Thermoleptolyngbya sichuanensis A183: one gene and its partner. The protein of the gene in region 1 binds, or shares a complex with, the protein of each later gene. Links are inferred from orthologs where the notes say so. Each region holds a gene or a part of one and is shown in the gene's direction. Other genes may lie near its edges.

Region 1 (3,026 bases):
CTGTGCCCCGGCGTGGCGCTGGTGCGGCCGCTGCTGGACGTGCGCCGGGTAGAAACCGCCGAGTTTTGCCAGTCGCGGGGCTTGCGCGTGTGGGAAGACAGCACCAATCAGGATTTGCGCCATCCCCGCAACCGCATCCGCCAGGACATCTTGCCCGCCCTGAAAGCGCACTTGAATCCCCAGGCAGAGGCGGCTCTGGCCCACACCGCCGAACTGCTCCGCGCCGACGTGGACTACCTGGAATCAGCCGCTGCCGATCTGCTGCACCGGGCACTGCCACCCGCCGCCCCGCCAGACGAACATCCCCAACTCCATCGACCCACGCTGCAAATTGCGCCCCTCGCTCTCCAGCGCCGCGCCCTGCGCCAGTTTCTCGCCCGCCATCTGCCGGAAGCCCCCGGCTTTGAGCCAGTGGAAAAACTGCTGGCCCTGCTCGACGCACCCAACCGCAGCCAAACCGATCCGTTTGCTGGTGGGGCGATCGCCCGTGTCGCTGGAGACTGGATCGAACTCGTTGATCCTGCCAACCGCGCAAAGCAATAAACCGCAAAGAAATAAACAATTTCTCGCGGTTTAGATTGCGTATAATGCCGTAGAATCTGGCTGGGCTGGGCGCTGGTCTGCTAGGTGGAGCCTGGTTATGCCCGCATCCCCCTGACCCGCGCTGCTGCCCGATGATCCGATGCTTTTGATGATGCTGACGCTGCGATCGCCCACACCATGCAATTGACTCCCCAGGAAAAAGACAAACTCCTCATCTTTACTGCCGCCCTGCTGGCCGAGCGCCGCAAAGCCAAAGGCCTGAAGCTCAACTATCCCGAATCTGTTGCCTACATTTCCGCCGCCATCCTGGAAGGCGCACGGGAAGGGCGCACCGTCGCCGATCTGATGACCTACGGCACCACCCTCCTCAGCCGCAGCGACGTGATGGACGGCATCGCCGAAATGCTTCACGAAGTACAAGTCGAAGCGACCTTCCCCGACGGGACGAAGCTAGTGACCGTGCATGATCCGATTCGATAATGCTCGATGAGGGTGGATGAAGTGGTGGCACCGCTTCATCGCTCTCATCCATCGCGCCCTGCTATCCCAACCCCACAACTCCTGCCCATGATTCCTGGCGAACTCTTCATCGAACCTGGCGACATCGAACTCAACGCGGGCCGTCCGACGGTGACGCTGATGGTGGCAAATACGGGCGATCGCCCCATCCAGGTCGGCTCCCATTTCCACTTTTTTGAGGTGAACGCAGCGCTCTCGTTTGACCGCAACCAGGCGCGGGGAATGCGGCTAGACATTCCCGCAGGAACGGCAGTGCGCTTTGAACCGGGCGACGAAAAAGAAGTGACGCTAGTGGCGCTGGTGGGCAGCCGTCAGGTCTATGGGCTGAATGCACAAATAAACGGGCCGCTGGATTAGAACGGCCCGTTTGTGCCCGGTCGAAATTGGGTCGAAACTGGGTCGAATATTGGGGCGAAATTGGGGCGAAACTGGGCTGAATTCGCCCATTTCTGGATTAGCCCTTCAGCGCCCGTCTGAAGTTCTGCCGATAGGATGCATTGAACAGCATCACCGGCCAGAATAGCGTCAGCATCAGACGATTTTGGTTGAAATTCGTGCGGTTAAACCCGGTCCAAAATTTCCACGCGCCCCCGATGTAAATCACCAGCGCAAGAAACGTAAAAAGGCTCATCTTGACCTCTCAATAATGCTCAATAACTTAGGACAATAACTTAGGACGTTGAACGAACGAACGTAAACCCGGATTGCGCTTGACCTGAATTGCATCAACGCGATCCCTGCTAAGGATTACAACACCACAAGAAACCTTTTCTCCAGTCTAATTCGCGGCTTTGGGGTTGAAGCGGTTCGGTTTTACGGATATCCCAGAGATCAGGCAGGACGGGCGATCGCCCCACCCCAGTTTCCCCAACTTTCTGCGTGAACCCCAGCACCGTTCCCTAGCCCGGTGCAGCGCATCCCGGCGGCAACGGCTGAACATCCTGAAACCTCGATGGTTCCGGCAGGTTCGCCAGCAGAATCACTTCGCCCGTTGCGGTCTGCCGCCAGCCCCGCGCTTCTTGCAGCGGCCTGGACGCTACCGACAAGGCAGCATCCGATGGCTCTCGCAAGGTCAGCGGCGAGGTTCGGGAATCTGGGTCATCGGGCGGGGGCAAGACCGTCAGATTGGCGGTGTGTAAGCTGGCAGCATCCTGATTATTAGCAGCGTCCCGATTGGCAGCATCCAGATTGGCAGCATCCAGAGCCGCTGCCTGTGCCGGAGGGCGGGCATGAATCGGTGCGTTCATGCTGCTGGCCGGCGCGGACTCTGCCCAGGGAACCCGAACCGATGGGAGATCGAACGCATGATTGGGGCCGGGGGGCAGACCGCCGCGACCTGTGGCTACGAAGGCGCTGCGATCGGCGGCGATCGCCGAACTGGCCGCACACCGCTGGGCAATCAGCCGCGACGCATCCACGGGTGCAGCAGGCAACTCGGTTACACCCTGCGTCGGATCGGTGCTAGGCGGCGTGGTAATGGTAATCGTGCCGCTGTTGCCCCGCTCGGAGGTTGCCGTAATGTCGCTCTGGGGCGTGAGTTGCGGCTGCGGCAGAATGCCCGTAATGCCCCTGGTAAAAATATTGACCGCGCCACCATCGCCCGTAAAGGCATTGGCCGTGATGTCATTGTTCTCCGTCAGCACCGACAGAATGAAATCTGCTTGCAGCGTGATGTTGCCGCCATCGCCCCCCTGCCCTGCAATGCCCGCCGAAGTGCTGATCTGGCTGTTGCGCCGCAGCAAGAGATAGTCTTGCGCCGTCAGGCTCAGGTTGCCGCCCACACCAGAGTTGGTATTGGCGACGATGTTGCCCTGGTTTTCTAGCGTTGCGGAGCGAGTCGCTAGGGTCAGATTTCCCGCTCCCAGGGCATTTGGGTTGGCATCAAAGCTGCCCGTGGCGATGTAGGCTCCGTCTCGCACTACGAGTTCCCCCGTGGCGATGGACAGGTCGCCCCCCCGTCCCGT
Region 2 (3,285 bases), 1.9 Mb from region 1 along the record:
GCGGCGATCGCTGCCTCATAGAAAGCATGAACTGCCTCCTTGCTTGCCGCGATGAAGGCGACATGCACCCCGTTGCCTGTGGAAGCAGGCTGCTCATTGAACGGGGTCTGAATCCAAAATTCGGGAAACAGCTTGCCGTAGGCCGCAGCGCCGGGAAATTCCTCAATCTTGCGGCAGCCCAGCGTTGGTAGCACCTGGTCATAGAAAGCGACAGCCTGCTCGAACTGGTTCGTGCCCAGGGAAACGTGAGAGAGGATGCTGGGAGTGTCCATGATAGGGAGCGCTAAGAGCTAATTTGTAAAGGAGCCTGAAAGCCTTGTTAATCAAGGATTTCCGAGAAACCGCTTTTCCTGGGCAAACATGACCTCAAAGCCACACATGCCAAGAGTTTCAGGCTTCTTAAGATTTGCTTCATAAATTAGCTCTAAGGGGACGCTGGGGAGGTGGAGGGATTGTTAGTACAGTCAGAGGGTAACTTAACAGTACAGAGGCATGAATAGTACAGAAGTACGAGTTCCTGGGGCGATCGCCGTTAAAAAGCTTAACTTTTGCCGCCAATTGGTCTGTTTGGCTACGCCCCGTGCTACATTCTGCGAGTTAAAAGAAGAGGGTTGATTTTGCTGCCTTTCATCTTCAAGCAGCAACGCTATCCCTTGACTCCTGACCCCCAAACTCCAGCTATGAGCTATCGCATGGATCGCCGCGCCTATGCGGAAACCTTTGGCCCAACCGTGGGCGATCGCGTCCGTCTGGCCGATACCGAACTGATTATCGAAGTCGAGCAAGACTTTACCACCTACGGCGACGAGGTGAAATTTGGCGGCGGCAAGGTGATCCGCGACGGCATGGGGCAATCGCCCATTTCCCGCGAAGATGGTGCAGTGGATGCGGTAATTACCAATGCGCTGATTTTGGACTGGTGGGGCATTGTCAAAGCCGATGTGGGCATCAAGGACGGGCGCATCGTTGGCATTGGCAAGGCGGGCAATCCTTACATTCAGGACAACGTGACGATTGTGATTGGGCCCTCAACGGAGGCGATCGCCGGAGAAGGCATGATCCTCACAGCGGGCGGCATCGACTCGCACATTCACTTCATCTGTCCGCAGCAGATCGAAGTGGCGATCGCCTCTGGCATTACCACCATGATCGGCGGCGGCACCGGCCCGGCCTCCGGCACCAACGCCACGACTTGCACTCCCGGCGCATGGAATATTCACCGAATGCTAGAAGCAGCAGAAGCCTTTCCGATGAACCTGGGCTTCTTGGGCAAAGGCAACAGCGCCAAGCCAGAAGGACTGCGGGAACAGGTGGAAGCCGGAGCCATTGGGCTAAAGCTGCACGAAGACTGGGGCACAGCCCCAGCGGCGATCGACACCTGCCTTAGCGTGGCTGAAGAATACGATGTGCAGGTTGCCATCCATACCGACACGCTAAACGAAGCGGGCTTTGTGGAAGACACCCTCGCCGCCTTTAAGGGGCGCTGCATCCACACCTACCACACCGAAGGCGCGGGCGGCGGCCACGCGCCAGATATTATCAAAGTCTGCGGCGAACTGAACGTGCTGCCCTCCTCCACCAACCCCACCCGCCCCTACACGGTGAACACGCTGGAGGAACACCTGGATATGCTAATGGTGTGCCACCACCTCGATCGCGGCATCCCCGAAGACGTGGCCTTCGCCGAGTCGCGCATCCGTCGGGAAACCATTGCCGCTGAGGATATTTTGCACGACCTGGGAGCCTTCAGCATTATCTCGTCCGACTCGCAGGCCATGGGCCGCATCGGCGAAGTGATCACTCGCACCTGGCAAACGGGGCACAAAATGAAGGTGCAGCGGGGTCCACTGTTGCAGGATTCCGAGCGCAACGACAACTTCCGCGCCAAGCGCTACGTGGCCAAGTACACGATCAATCCGGCTATCGTTCACGGCATTTCTGATTACGTTGGCTCGGTGGAAGTGGGCAAAATTGCCGACCTCTGTCTGTGGCGACCCGCTTTCTTTGGCGTGAAGCCAGAGCTAGTCATCAAGGGCGGACTGATTGCCTGGGCGCAGATGGGCGATGCCAACGCCAGCATCCCCACGCCGCAGCCTGTTCACATGCGGCCGATGTTTGCCAGCTATGGAGGGGCGATCGCTAACACGTCCTTTACCTTTCTGTCTAAGGCTGGTGTGCAAAACGGCATCCCCGAAATGCTGAAGCTCCAGCGCGAAGTGTTGCCCGTGTCCAACATTCGCCAGGTGACCAAAAAAGATCTGAAGCTGAATGACTACACGCCGCGCATTGAGGTCGATCCCGAAACCTACGAAGTCCGCGCCGATGGGGAACTGCTGACCTGCGAACCTGCCACCGTGCTGCCGATGGCCCAGCGCTATTTCCTGTTTTAAGCAAGTTGAGCCATTCAGCTTCATATTCCCGATTGCCGAATCGGTCATTTGCATAGGTCAGTTGAAGAAGTGGCCTATCCCACCGGGCACTTGAGGAACTGTCATAGGATTTGGCTAGTCCTCAAAAATAAATGACACGATCAAATCATCGAGCAGGTGGGCTCGCGCTGGTTACTGGAATTGCCGAAGCGACGGATCGATCATGATTTACCCATGATTCACCCGTTGGGCTTTGGGCAGAGGATGACGGATTTCGGACGGGTTTGGAAGAAAGCTGGGAAGCAGGGTGGCCCCGAAATCAATCCCGAAATTAATTCAGTGGCGATCGCCCCTCTCGCGGAGCGTATGGGGAGTAGATAGGAACATGACACGTAAAGCAGCCTTTCAAAAGAGCAGATTTCATATCAACTGGCAGATTGTGCCCACGGCCGCGCTGGGCGTGCTGGCTATGTCGCTAGCGGCGATGGCCCAGGTCACCACACCGCTGCAAGGAGAGCAGGTGATTAGCGGCACTTCTGGCGGGTCGCAGGCTAGCAGTTGCGGCTTTGTGAGCGATCGCCCCGTGCAGACCGTGCGCGTTACCGAGGCCTTTACCTCGCTGCGGTTTCGCGTCGAGGGTGGTGGCCGCCCCACGCTGCTGATTTTGGGAGCCGATGGCAGCGTCAAGGGCTGTGCCCGCGCCACCAACTTGTCTAATGGCGTGATCGAAGCGTCGGGGGCCTGGGAGCGTGGCAATTACTCGGTATTCGTCGGCGATCTAGAGCGAGGCAGCCGCCATCCCTTCAGCCTGACAATTGTGCAGAACTAGCGTGCAGAACTAGCTTGCAAAACTGGCTGCAAAACTGGGCAGTCGTCTCAACGTCACCCGGTTGAGGAGGATGATTTGAGGAGGATG

The links.
Region 2: the proteins of HPC62_RS16770 (region 1) and ureC are in contact, whole or in part, in a crystal structure (PDB 6ZO0), measured with the Sporosarcina pasteurii proteins. The link is inferred for Thermoleptolyngbya sichuanensis A183 from one-to-one orthologs. Residues at the interface, in WP_115364121.1 of Sporosarcina pasteurii: Val2, Pro3, Gly4, Glu5, Tyr6, Arg7, Val8, Ala9, Glu10, Gly11, Glu12, Ile13, Glu14, Ile15, Asn16, Arg19, Gly37, Ser38, His39, Ile40, Arg60, Asn62, Ile63, Pro64, Ser65, Gly66, Thr67, Leu84, Gly85, Gly86; in WP_115362090.1 of Sporosarcina pasteurii: Met1, Lys2, Ile3, Asn4, Arg5, Gln6, Tyr8, Ala9, Tyr12, Gly13, Pro14, Thr15, Val16, Gly17, Asp18, Gln19, Val20, Arg21, Ala23, Asp24, Asp26, Trp28, Thr37, Tyr38, Gly39, Asp40, Glu41, Asn43, Gly47, Lys48.

Annotation. Positions count from the first base shown.
Region 1 is NZ_CP053661.1:4,029,019-4,032,044, reverse strand. The notes cover bases 60-2,764. They hold HPC62_RS16770 (urease subunit beta), read left to right. Parts: upstream 60-1,110; coding sequence 1,111-1,419; downstream 1,420-2,764. Other genes in these bases: HPC62_RS16760 (beta strand repeat-containing protein), read right to left, coding at 1,962-2,764; HPC62_RS16765 (hypothetical protein), read right to left, coding at 1,517-1,693; ureA (urease subunit gamma), read left to right, coding at 721-1,023; tilS (tRNA lysidine(34) synthetase TilS), read left to right, coding at 60-543. In the rest of the region: more of tilS, read left to right, coding at 1-59; more of HPC62_RS16760, read right to left, coding at 2,765-3,026.
Region 2 is NZ_CP053661.1:2,104,499-2,107,783, reverse strand. What follows is about bases 72-3,035. They hold ureC (urease subunit alpha), read left to right. Parts: upstream 72-680; coding sequence 681-2,390; downstream 2,391-3,035. Other genes in these bases: HPC62_RS08840 (hypothetical protein), read left to right, coding at 2,755-3,035; HPC62_RS08850 (VOC family protein), read right to left, coding at 72-272. Outside these bases: more of HPC62_RS08850, read right to left, coding at 1-71; more of HPC62_RS08840, read left to right, coding at 3,036-3,198.